DNA from 3 places in the Blautia fusiformis genome. Region 3 is predicted to be linked to each of the others. Evidence: predicted binding sites of a transcription regulator. Region 3 holds the regulator's gene; each other region holds the start of a gene.

Region 1 (4,574 bases), on a different contig from region 3:
AGCTTCGGAGTCTTCAGAGAACACGCCGGATACAGAAGCTGGAACGTCAGAGGAGCCTGATAGTGCTCAGCCTGAGGAAACCATAGAGCCGGCAGAAGAAACGGAGTCTGCGGATGTGCAGGAGAATACAGATGTACAGGAACCTGCAGATACCCAGGAGCCTGCTGAAAACTCTGTTATAGAAGTAAACGGAGAACAGTCAGGGTCTCAAAATACCGATGAGACAGATGCATCCGGAGACAATCAGACGGAGACGCCAGCTTCCGCAGATACAGCAGCAGACGCTACCGAAAAAAATGAGGAACCGACATATTCGGCATCTGCATATACGGAAGATGGAAGTGGAATTCTGGATTTTGGTTCCGTGGAAGAGGGATATACGGAAATTCCGGAAGCACAGATGGTTACTATCACAAATAACGGAACCGGAGATCTTAATTTTAAAGAGATCGCCCCGGAGAATTTCATGGCTGCGGATATTAACGATGCGCCATTAAAGAGTGGTGAAAGTGTTGCTGTGTGGGTAAAACCACGAGAAGGTCTGAAGGCTGGAGAATACAAAGATCTGATCACGTATCATACAGAAGAAGGTGCCGATGTCTTCTTTGAAGCGGACTTTACAGTAAAAGAACCGGAAAATAAAAAAGCCGAAGATAATGAAAGTAATGAGCAGACAGATCCTGGGGAAACATCGGACCCTGCAACGGAAAAAATATATAAGCTAACTGCGGATCCGACAGAACTGCCTTTTGATGATCTGACTGCCGGTTATGAAAAGGTAGAAACAACAGGTACAGTCACGATCAAAAACGAAGGTACAGAAGCTGTGACGTTAGTACAGCCTGAGTCGGAGTTTTTTGATATTGCGCCGGTCAGTGAAGTGGAGAGCAGCGGAAAAATCCAGTTGGCGCAGGGAGGAGAGCAGACCTTTACCGTACAGCCTAAGCTTGGACTCTCTGCAAAAGATGATCCATACGTGGAAGAGCTTGTATTTGCTTCTGATGAAAGCACGGAAGCATCTGCTACAGTGACGGCTTCGGTTATGGTAAAGACAGAAACACCAAAAACAGTTACTGCAACAGTGAAACCGGAAGGCCCTCTGAAGTTTGGAACACTGGAACAGGGCTATGAGACTGCGCCGGATGCAAAGCCTGTAACCGTAGAGAATACAGGTACAGAGGCTATCCGGATCCAGCTTTCTGCTCCGGAGGATTATGAGGTGGGAGAGCCTTCTGCGGAAGTGCTCAATCCCGGAGATAAGGCGGCAACCTTTACCGTACAGCCCAAGACTGGTCTTCAGGCCGGAGATCACAGTGATACGATTTCTGTGACAGATCAGAATACCGGAAACACACTGGCTGAAGTCCGGCTGGAATTTACAGTTTCGGAGCCGGAACCGGAACCCAATCCCGGTCTTTCGGTAACAGACAGTCTGGAGTTTGGAACTAAAGAGGAAGGCTATAAGGAACTTCCTGATGCGAAGAAAGTTACAGTTACCAACACCGGAAATACAAAGATCGTTTTGAAACAGCCTTCATCAAATGCATATACAATTGGTACACTTTCCGCCACAGAGCTGGAAGCAGGAGATAATGCAACCTTTAGCGTACAGCCGGTCAGCGGACTTTCACAGGGGGAATATCTGGAAGACATTGTGATCGCCAATGATGCAAATGTGGAAGCTTATGTAAACGTTCATTTCAGCGTTACAAAGAAAAAAACAGATAACAGTAAGAAGGCGAATAACCTTACAGGTATCAAAAAGCCATCCGATATCAAAGATCTTCCCAATGGAACCCAGAAAACCCAGAAAGCCCTGAAGCTTCCGGGAACAGTAAAGATCACTACAACAAAGGGAGAGCAGAAGGCATCTGTTAAATGGGATGTTAAGGGATCTTCTTATGATCCGTCTTCTGCAGAACGTCAGATATTTAATGTAAAAGGTACTGTCATTCTTCCGGAGGGGGTTAAGAATCCTAACAAGATCAGTACAGTGATCGCAGTAAGTATTACAGTAAATGGATATCAGGGCACGGAAGCCGCTGCATCGGACAATAAGATCACAGGAATTGATTCCAATGGCAAGTATGATACCAATACAAAGATCACCTTTACAGCATCTGGTGCAGGGATGGATAATACAAACCCGCGTAAGGGAGATACCAGATATCAGCCGAAGAGCTGGAAGATCACAGAGACCCGTACCTGGGATGGAGAGCCTTATACTGCAACATTCCGTGTCAGCAAGCCAGGAAAATATACTCTGAAAGTTACCTTTGGACAGCAGAAATATGACGGCTCCAGCTGGAAGGATACCGGTACACAGTCAGAAAGTACGGTTACTTTTACGGTATCACAGGCAGCAGTTCTTACTGCGACTCCGAGTCCGGCAGTGACACAGACAAATCAGAAATCTGCAGTGCAGACGGGAGACAGTACACCGATCATGACATTTGTGATCATTTTGATCGTGGCTGTGGTATGTATTGGAGGAATCCTTGTATATCGTAGAAAGAAAAAATAAGAACAGAATGTAGAAGATAGTTTTACAGCACCCTCCGTACAAAAAAATGTACGGAGGGATTTTTTTGCACATAGAGATCCGTTTTACATGCTGTTGCTAGCACTCTATAATGATGAGTGCTAAATTTTTCTTGACTTTTGTAAAAAGTCGTATTAGTATATATTTATTGAAAAAAACAACAGGTTTCCGACTCTGTCGGAACATCAGAAATAAAAACAAAAATAAAAACAAAAGGAGAGTGACATATATGTCAGCAAAACATGGCAGTTTATCAATCAACAGTGAAAACATTTTTCCGATTATCAAGAAATGGTTATATTCCGACCATGATATTTTTGTAAGAGAGATGATCTCCAACGGATGCGATGCGATCACCAAACTGAGAAAGCTGGAAGTTATGGGAGATTATACATTCCCGGAAGGTTACAAACCGGCTGTAAATGTTATCGTTGATCCGGATCAGAAAACTTTGAAGTTTATCGATAACGGTATTGGTATGACAGCAGATGAAGTAGAGGAATATATCACACAGATCGCTTTTTCCGGTGCCACAGAGTTTCTTGAGAAATATAAGGATAAAACAACGGATGATCAGATGATCGGTCATTTCGGACTTGGATTTTATTCTGCATTTATGGTTGCAGATGAAGTTCATATCGATACTCTCTCTTACAAGGAGGGTTCCACACCGGTACATTGGACCTGTGACGGTGGTACGGAGTATGAGATGGCAGACGGAAACAAAACAGAACCGGGAACAGAGATCACTCTTTTCCTCAATGAGGAAAGCCTGGAGTTTGCCAATGAATATCGTATGAGAGAGGTTATTGAGAAATACTGTTCTTTCATGCCGGTAAATATCTATCTTTCCAAAGCAAATGCTGAACAGGAGTATGAAACCATCGATGAGGCAGATCTCCGTGAAGATGACGTGGTAGTTGAACATATCCATGAGGACGCCAAGACGGAGGAAAAGGAGAATGATAAAGGCGAGAAAGAAGTTGTGGAAGTTTCTCCTGCCAAAGATAAAGTAAAGATCAATAAACGGCCGGTATCCTTAAGCGATACACAGCCGCTCTGGATGAAACACCCAAATGAGTGCACGGATGAAGAGTATAAAGAATTTTACCGTAAGGTATTTATGGATTACAAGGAACCGCTGTTCTGGATCCATCTGAACATGGACTATCCGTTCAACCTGAAAGGTATCCTGTATTTCCCGAAGATCAGGACAGAGTATGATTCCATTGAGGGAACCATCAAGCTTTATAATAATCAGGTATTTATTGCAGATAACATCAAAGAGGTGATCCCGGAATTCCTTCTTCTTCTGAAAGGCGTGATCGACTGTCCGGATCTTCCACTGAATGTTTCCCGTTCTGCACTGCAGAATGATGGTTTTGTGAAAAAGATTTCTGAATACATCACCAAGAAAGTAGCAGATAAGCTCACCGGAATGTGCAAGACAGACAGAGAGTCTTATGAGAAGTACTGGGATGATATCAGCCCGTTTATCAAATTTGGATGCATCAAGGATGCGAAATTTGGTGAGAAGATGAATGATTATATCCTCTTTAAGAATCTGGATGGCAAATATCTTACCCTGAAAGACTGCATTGAGGAAAATAAAAAAGAAGAAACAAAAGCAGCTGAAGAGGAGAAGACAGAGGAGAAAGCTTCTGAAGGATCCCAGAATGAGGAACCGGAAAAAACGGTGATCTATTATGTGACCGATGAGGTACAGCAGAGCCAGTACATTAATATGTTCCGTGAAGCGGGTAAAGATGCTGTACTGCTGAAGCATGTGATCGATTCACAGTTTATTTCCCATCTTGAACAGCAGGATCAGACGATCCAGTTCAAGAGAATTGATGCAGATCTGACAGAAGAGCTTCGTGAAGACGGAGAAGCGGATGAAGCAACAGTCAAGACACTTACTGAGGTGTTCCGTAAGAATCTTGGCAAGGATAAACTTGAAGTAAAAGTAGAGAAGCTGAAAAATGAGGGAACTGCAGCGATGATCACTCTTCCTGAGGAGAGCCGCCGTATG
Region 2 (4,574 bases), on a different contig from region 3:
GGACAGCTTATTTTGATGGGGCTTGTGAAGGAAACCGGGAGACAGTATTATATCAGACTTGAATAAATGCTTTTATGCCCGGAGATTTAGCAGGAGTTTTTAAGCCGGACAGGAAGGCAGAATGAGATTAGGAGAGGTAAAATGGCCAAAAATCTGGTGATAGTAGAGTCACCTGCTAAAATGAAGACAGTAAAGAAATTTCTGGGGGCAAATTATACAGTAGAAGCGTCCAACGGTCATGTGAGGGATTTTCCCAAGAGCCAGTTTGGTATTGACGTGGACAATGATTTTGAACCGAAGTATATTACAATACGGGGAAAGGGTGAGCTTCTTGCAAAACTTCGTAAAGAAGCAAAAAAAGCAGATAAGATCTATCTTGCAACTGACCCTGACCGTGAGGGAGAAGCAATTTCCTGGCATCTGATGCAGGCTTTGAAGACAGATACTGCAAAGATGCACAGGATTACATTTAATGAAGTAACAAAAACAGCAGTTAAGGCGTCCATCAAGCAGGCCAGGGAACTGGACATGAATCTGGTAGATGCACAGCAGGCCAGGCGTATGCTGGATCGTATGGTAGGTTATACCATCAGTCCGCTGCTCTGGGCCAAGGTAAAAAGAGGCTTAAGTGCAGGCCGTGTACAGTCTGTGGCACTGCGTATCATCTGTGACAGAGAAGATGAGATCAATGCATTCATTCCTGAAGAATACTGGAGCCTGGAGGGTGAATTTCAGGTAAAGGGTGAGAAGAAACCGTTGACAGCCAAGTTCTATGGAACAGATAAAAAACTTCCGATCAGAAACCGTCAGGAAATGGATGAGATTCTGAAAAGTCTGGAAGACTGTAAATATGAGATCACAGAAGTAAAAAAGGGTGAGAGGATCAAAAACGCTCCCCTTCCGTTTACCACAAGTACTCTGCAGCAGGAAGCTGCCAAGACACTGAATTTTTCTACGCAGAAGACTATGCGCCTGGCACAGCAGTTATATGAAGGTGTGGATGTAAAAGGCAGTGGTACGGTAGGTCTGATCTCCTATCTGCGTACAGATTCCACTCGAATTTCAGAGGAAGCAGATGCAGCAGCAAGAACTTATATTTCTGAGCAGTATGGTTTGGATTATGTTTCTCAGACAGAGAAGGCGATCAAAAACGGACAGAAGATACAGGATGCTCATGAGGCGATCCGTCCTACAGATATTGCGAGGACACCAGTTCTGGTGAAGGAATCCCTGACCAGGGATCAGTTCCGTTTATATCAGCTGATCTGGAGACGTTTTGCGGCGAGTAGAATGGCACCGGCACGTTATGAGACCACGTCTGTCAAGATCGGAGCAGGTGAGTATGTGTTCACGGTTGCAGCATCCAAGGTTGCCTTTGATGGCTTTATGTCTGTGTACACAGAAGAGGGCGATGACAAAAAGGGTAATGTTTTAAGTCAAAGTCTGGAAAAGGGTATGGAGCTGAAGCTGAAAGAACTGAAGCCGGAGCAGCATTTTACACAGCCGCCGGCACATTACACAGAGGCTTCACTTGTAAAGACTATGGAAGAGCTTGGAATTGGACGTCCAAGTACGTATGCGCCGACCATCACAACGATCATCAGCAGACGCTATGTATCCAAGGAACAGAAAAATCTTTACGTCACAGAGCTTGGAGAGGTTGTTAATAATATTATGAAACAGGCTTTTCCAAGTATTGTGGATGTAAACTTTACAGCAACTATGGAGGGGCTTCTGGACTGCGTGGAAGCAGGTACCGTACAGTGGAAAACGGTTGTACGTAACTTCTATCCGGATCTGAAGCATGATGTGGATGAGGCTGAGAAAGAGCTTGAGAAAGTTGATATACAGGATGAGGTTACGGATGTGATCTGCGACAACTGTGGCCGCAACATGGTGATCAAGTACGGTCCTCATGGAAGATTTCTTGCATGCCCCGGATTTCCGGACTGCCGTAATACAAAACCATATTATGAGAAGATCGGTGTTGCATGTCCGAAGTGCGGCGGCGAAATTGTCATGAAAAAAACGAAAAAAGGCAGAAAATATTACGGATGTGAGAATAATCCGGAATGTGATTTTATGTCCTGGCAGAAACCTTCTGCAAAGAAATGTCCGAAATGTGGTAATTATATGCTCGAAAAGGGAAATAAGCTGGTTTGCAGCCAGGAAACCTGCGGATATGTGGAACAAAAACCAAAAGATGAAGATTGATTGAATAAATGCTTTTCTATTAATTTTCAGAAAATCCCGTTAAAAATAAAAAAAATATAAAAATGTCTTGTAAATTTCCAGAATAACGTGTAATATTAGACTAGAAAAACGATTTCTTTCAAGGTACGAAAGTGAAAGGAGGAAAAATGAGCGTTCAGTTGCTAGATAAAACTAGAAAAATCAATAAGCTTCTGCATAACAGCAGCTCAAGCAAGGTAGTGTTTAACGACATTTGCCAGGTGCTCATGGAAACCTTAAGTTCCAATATCCTGGTACTCAGTAAGAAAGGTAAGGTTCTGGGAGTCAGTATCTGCCCGGGTGTGGATGAGATCACAGAGCTGATCGATGACAAGATCGGCGGACATATCGACCCGTTATTGAATGAGAGATTTCTTGGTGTTCTTTCCACAAAGGAGAATGTCAATCTCCAGACACTTGGCTTTGAGCATGTACCCGGAAATTATCAGGGAATCGTGAATCCGATCGATATTGCAGGTGAGAGACTGGGAACGTTATTCATGTACCGCAATGATCATCCCTATGATATTGAGGATATTATCGTCAGCGAGTATGGTACAACAGTTGTTGGCCTGGAAATGATGCGTGCGGTTCATGACGAGAACGCAGAAGAAGACAGAAAACAGCAGATCGTTAAATCGGCATTCAGTACACTGTCCTTCTCAGAACTTGAGGCGATCATCCATATTTTTGATGAGCTGGATGGGGATGAGGGTATCCTGGTTGCCAGCAAGATCGCTGACCGTGTAGGTATCACCAGATCCGTGATCGTAAATGCACTGCGTAAATTCGAGAGTGCAGGTGTGATCGAATCCCGTTCATCCGGTATGAAGGGAACTTACATTAAAGTTCTTAATGAAGTGATCTTTGATGAGCTTGAGGAGATAAAAGCACAGAGAAGCAAGAAGGCATAATGTGATCAGCACTGTCAGATGCTTGATATAAGATAAAGAACGTGACAAAAGAGACTTCCCGCTAGCGTGGGAGTCTCTTTTTTGTCTGTTTCATAAAATTAAAATAAATAATGAAATTAAGAAAACAAGAGAAAACAAGAGCATAAAAGAGATAAAACCAGAATAATATAGAAAAACCATATCTTAAAAGGGTTGCGAAAATATGTGAAATTCACTAATATAGCCATAGTGATTAGCACTCGTATAAAGTGAGTGCTAGCAGACGAAGATGAAACTTATAAAGGAGGAACATAGATCATGAAGTTAGTACCTTTAGGCGACAGAGTAGTATTAAAACAGGTTGAAGCAGAAGAGACAACAGCATCCGGAATCGTACTTCCGGGACAGGCACAGGAGAAACCACAGCAGGCAGAAGTTATCGCAGTTGGTCCTGGCGGAGTTGTAAATGGCAAAGAAGTAAAGATGGAAGTAGAAGTCGGAAACACTGTTATTTACTCCAAATATGCAGGAACAGAAGTTAAGATGGATGGTACGGATTACATCATTGTAAAACAGGAAGATATCCTGGCAGTTATTAAATAATATAAACATCTTATCGTATATCAATATAAATAGGAGGTCATTTTATCATGGCAAAAGAAATTAAATATGGCGCAGAAGCAAGAGCAGCACTTGAAGCTGGTGTAAATAAACTTGCAGATACAGTAAGAGTAACACTTGGACCGAAAGGAAGAAACGTAGTACTTGACAAATCTTTCGGTGCTCCGCTTATCACAAACGATGGTGTTTCCATCGCAAAAGAGATCGAGCTTGAGGACGGATTCGAGAACATGGGTGCTCAGATCATCAAGGAAGTTGCATCCAAGACAAACGATGTAGCAGGTGATGGTACTACAACAGCGACTGTACTTGCTCAGGCAATGGTTCATGAGGGAATGAAGAACCTGGCAGCAGGTGCCAACCCGATCATCCTCAGAAAAGGTATGAAAAAAGCAACAGATGTTGCAGTAGAAGCGATCAAGAACATGAGCCAGGCAATCAACGGCAAAGAGCAGATCGCTAACGTAGCAGCAATCTCTGCAAGTGATGAGCAGGTTGGACAGCTTGTTGCTGATGCTATGGAGAAAGTTTCCAAAGACGGTGTTATCACTGTTGAGGAGTCCAAGACCATGCATACAGAGCTTGACCTTGTAGAAGGTATGCAGTTTGACCGTGGATATATTTCCGCATACATGTCCACAGATATGGAGAAAATGGAGGCAACTCTTGATGATCCGTACATCCTGATCACAGACAAGAAGATCAGCAATATTCAGGAGATCCTTCCACTTCTTGAGCAGGTTGTTCAGGCCGGTGCGAAACTTCTCATCATCGCTGAGGATGTTGAGGGTGAGGCCCTTACAACTCTGATCGTCAACAAACTGAGAG
Region 3 (4,574 bases):
CAGACACTTCCTCATGCACCGTTCCAGCCGTTGATGTCAAAAGAGGATAGATGGCCCAGATAAAAAGGGTGGTAGAGATTGAAAAAACAGGTATTTTGCGGGGTATTTGCCCTGGCTCTGGCAGTGACAGGATGTGGAGCCCAGAAGAAGGAGACTGCATCTGATATTGTGCCGGAGAACAGACAGGAACTGACGATCCTTCATGTGGATGCAGACACAGAGGGCTTTGATTCTTTTATCAGTCAGGCGGAAAAGGATCTTGGAATAGAGATCCATATCGAAAAATGTCCGTCTAATGCGGACAATCGCCAGGCCAAAATAGCAACTCTTCTGACATCAGGAGATGATTCTGTTGATCTGATCACAGTAAATGATGAGATGATATCCGAATTTAAGCATAAGGGATTTCTTCTTCCGCTGGAAGATACCGTTATGACGGAGGAGACAGCGGCGAATTTTCCGCAGGAATACCTGAAAGAAATATGCATGTCAGACGGACATATTTTTTCGGTACCGTTCAGGATGGATATCATGGCGTTCTGGGTGAACCAGGAATTGCTGGATCAGGCAGGTCTGGACAGAATCTCCGATCTCAGTGATCTTGAGATTCTTCAGAAAAAGCTTCAGAATATGGGAAAATATGCATACGGAGATGCATGGGAGATTTCTTACATATATAACAGTATCAGCGAGTATGTCAATTTTTTCGGAGGAGATTATACAGACTGGACTGATCCGAAAACCAGAGAAGCGGCAGAATATATGAAGCGAATGCTGGATACAGGGATGATATCAGAGGAGAATCTGATCGACCAGCATGAACAGCTGAATGAAAAATTTATAAACGGCCAGTATGGATGTATGTTCATGTATACCGGTGCGTTGAGTACCTTTCAGAATGCAGGCGTGTATGGAAAAGATAAGATCCATATGGCACCATTTCCGGAATTTGATGAGAAGGTGACCAATATCGCAACCTGGCAGTATGTACTGAATAAAAATTCTGATCATAAAGAAGCAGCTCTGAAGTTCCTTCAGTATGTATCAGGATATGAGGCCAGTAAAAATTACGGACAGCTGACAAAAATGTGTCCGGCAAGACTGGATGTGATCGAGGATAAGAATTTTGATCTGGATGGCATTGAAATGATCCGGCAATATCTGAAAGATTATAAGCTGAAGGCAAGACCACTGTGCACCGATTCCATAGAAGCTGTTTCGGCTATGGGTACGGAATTTCAGAAATACGTGCTGGGACAGAAAACAGAAGCGGAATTTTTTGCCGGGGCACAGAACTGCATAGACAAGTATTACAAAAAAGCATCGTACTGATGCTTTTTTTGTTTTGAAAAAATAAGAACTTTTTTTCAAAACATATTGACAAATATTTTACATGGTGATATCTTAAAGACTGTAGATGTTAGCACTCCACTAAAATGAGTGCTAACAGATATAAAAAAGAATCAACATCCGTCAGGAAAGAATAAAAGGAAAGGAGATGGCTTCATGGAAGAGGTGTTGAATGAGCGCAAGCAAAAAATCTTAAAAGCAATCATCAAGACCTATATGGAGACCGGAGAACCGGTTGGCTCCAGGACCATTTCCAAGTATGCGGATCTCAATGTAAGTTCCGCAACGATCCGAAATGAAATGTCAGACCTGACAGATATGGGCTATATCGTCCAGCCTCATACCTCAGCAGGAAGGATTCCTTCAGATAAGGGCTACAGACTTTACGTCAATGAGCTGATGAAGGAGAAGGAAGCAGAGGTTGCAGAGCTGCGAGATCTGATCATTGAGAAGACAGATAAGATGGATAAGGTGCTTAAGAAGGTTGCGAAGGTTCTTGCTTCCAATACCAATTATGCTACCATGGTTTCCGTTCCGCAGTACAGCGGCAACAAGATCAAGTTCATCCAGCTGTCGAGAATGAGCGAGCTTCAGCTTGTGGCAGTGGTTGTCAGTGACAACAACACAGTCCGGAACCAGATCATCAATCTGGACGAGGAAATGGACGACCAGACGATCCTGAAACTGAATCTTCTTCTTAACACCAATCTCAATGGGATCCCGATCCAGGATATCAACCTTGGGATGATCGCCAGACTGAAGGAACAGGCAGGCAGCCACAGTGGTGTGGTGGCAACAGTTCTGGATGCAGTGGCAGCCACCATTCATGTGGAAGAGGAAGATATGGAGATCTATACTTCAGGTGCAACCAACATCTTCAAGTATCCGGAGCTTGCCGATAAAGAAAAGGCAACGGAGCTGATCTCCGCATTTGAGGAAAAGCATGAACTTGCCGATCTTGTAAAAGAACAGATGTCAGATGGAGAGAATACAGGAATCCAGGTTTATATCGGTGATGAGATGCCGATCCAGACCATGAAGGACTGCAGCATTGTAACTGCCAGATATGAACTGGGAGACGGAATGTACGGAACCATCGGGATCATCGGTCCCAAACGAATGGATTATGAGAATGTAGTGGACAGTCTGAAAGAGCTTAAGAATCATCTGGATGACGTTTTGAAAAAGAAGAAAACTTAGAAAGGCGGTAGAAAAAAAGTGTCGGAGGAAACAAAGAAAACATCCGAAGAGCAGGAAACGGAGAAGGAAATCCCCGTAACTGATGGAGATCAGGAAGAAAAAAGCCTGACACCGGAGGGAGAAGATCTGCCGGAGGAAGAAAACAATACTCCAGGCGAAGAAGCTGCCTCAGAGGATAAAAAAGAAGAAAAATCAAAAACTTCCTTCTTCGGAAAGAAGAAAAAAGATAAATCTGAGCAGAAGGTGGAGGAACTTACCGATCGCCTGAAGCGTACCATGGCTGAATTTGATAATTTCCGTAAAAGAACGGAAAAAGAAAAATCCAGCATGTACATCATCGGAGCAAAAGAGATCGTTGAAAAGATCCTGCCGGTTGTGGATAACTTCGAAAGAGGTCTTGCACAGGCACAGGAAGGCGATGCTTTTGCAGATGGAATGAAAATGATCTACAAGCAGCTTACCACAACACTGGATGAGCTTGGTGTGAAGCCGATCGAAGCAGTGGGAAAGGAATTCAACCCGGATTTCCACAATGCAGTGATGCATGTGGAGGATGAAGAGGTTGGAGAGAACATCGTGGTGGAAGAATTCCAGAAGGGTTACACGTACAAGGATTTCGTAGTACGCCACAGTATGGTAAAGGTTGCGAACTAACTGACAACAAACTTTATTTTAACAGATACAGACTAAAACAGGAGGAAAAAATCATGGGAAAGATTATTGGTATTGACTTAGGTACAACAAACAGCTGTGTAGCCGTAATGGAAGGTGGACAGCCAACAGTTATCGCAAATACAGAAGGCGCAAGAACAACACCATCCGTTGTAGCATTCACAAAAACAGGAGAGCGTCTGGTAGGTGAGCCTGCAAAACGTCAGGCAGTTACAAACGCAGACAGAACAATCTCCTCAATCAAAAGAGAAATGGGTACCGATTACCGTGTAACCATCGATGAGAAGAAATACTCTCCACAGGAGATCTCCGCAATGATCCTTCAGAAACTGAAAAAGGATGCAGAGGCTTATCTTGGTGAGAAAGTAACAGAGGCAGTTATCACAGTTCCGGCTTACTTCAACGATGCTCAGCGTCAGGCTACCAAAGATGCAGGTAAGATCGCAGGTCTTGATGTAAAACGTATCATCAACGAGCCTACAGCAGCAGCTCTTGCATATGGTCTTGACAATGAGAAAGAGCAGAAGATCATGGTATACGACCTTGGCGGCGGTACATTCGATGTATCTGTGATCGAGATCGGTGATGGTGTTATCGAGGTTCTTTCTACAGCTGGTAACAACCGTCTTGGTGGAGATGACTTTGATAAGAAGGTCACAGATTACATGCTTTCCGAGTTCAAGAGAACAGAGGGCGTAGACTTAAGCAATGACAAGATGGCTCTTCAGAGACTGAAAGAGGCAGCTGAGAAGGCTAAGAAAGAGCTTTCTTCTGCAACAACAACAAACATCAACCTTCCGTTCATCACAGCTACAGCTGAAGGACCGAAGCATTTCGATATGAATCTTACAAGAGCTAAATTCGATGAGCTGACACATGATCTTGTAGAGCTGACAGCTGAGCCGGTTCGCCGTGCACTGTCTGATGCAGGTATCACAGCTTCCGAGCTTGGCCAGGTACTTCTGGTTGGTGGTTCTTCCCGTATCCCTGCAGTACAGGATAAGGTAAGACAGCTGACAGGCAAAGAGCCGAGCAAAAACCTGAACCCGGATGAGTGTGTTGCACTTGGTGCTTCCGTACAGGGTGGTAAACTTGCAGGTGATGCAGGTGCCGGTGATATCCTTCTTCTGGATGTTACTCCGCTGTCTCTGTCCATCGAGACAATGGGTGGTATCGCAACTCGTCTGATCGAGAGAAATACTACAATTCCTACAAAGAAGAGCCAGATCTTCTCCACAGCAGCAGATAACCAGACAGCTGTAGATATCAACGTTGTACAGGGTGAGCGTCAGTTCGCAAAAGACAACAAATCCCTCGGCCAGTTCCGTCTGGATGGAATCCCGCCAGCACGT

The links. Region 3 encodes HrcA, which represses chaperone genes, less so after heat shock. Its sites were predicted from a motif close to TGTTAGCACTCNNNNNNNNNGAGTGCTAACA; they were not measured.
Region 1: a site for HrcA is predicted at 2,619-2,649, ahead of htpG (molecular chaperone HtpG). Genes of this name have one in related genera too.
Region 2: a site for HrcA is predicted at 3,377-3,407, ahead of groES (co-chaperone GroES). Genes of this name have one in related genera too.

The regions. Positions count from the first base shown of each region.
Region 1 is NZ_JAJEPT010000004.1:214,925-219,498, forward strand. Features, by position in the region: gene LKD46_RS05555 (LPXTG cell wall anchor domain-containing protein) at 1-2,524, shown strand, start outside; gene htpG (molecular chaperone HtpG) at 2,772-4,574, shown strand, end outside.
Region 2 is NZ_JAJEPT010000015.1:61,059-65,632, reverse strand. Features, by position in the region: gene dprA (DNA-processing protein DprA) at 1-66, shown strand, start outside; gene topA (type I DNA topoisomerase) at 142-2,214, shown strand; gene codY (GTP-sensing pleiotropic transcriptional regulator CodY) at 2,361-3,146, shown strand; gene groES (co-chaperone GroES) at 3,444-3,728, shown strand; gene groL (chaperonin GroEL) at 3,776-4,574, shown strand, end outside.
Region 3 is NZ_JAJEPT010000001.1:305,449-310,022, forward strand. Features, by position in the region: gene LKD46_RS01500 (glycoside hydrolase family 172 protein) at 1-63, shown strand, start outside; gene LKD46_RS01505 (ABC transporter substrate-binding protein) at 79-1,332, shown strand; gene hrcA (heat-inducible transcriptional repressor HrcA) at 1,507-2,550, shown strand; gene grpE (nucleotide exchange factor GrpE) at 2,569-3,204, shown strand; gene dnaK (molecular chaperone DnaK) at 3,258-4,574, shown strand, end outside.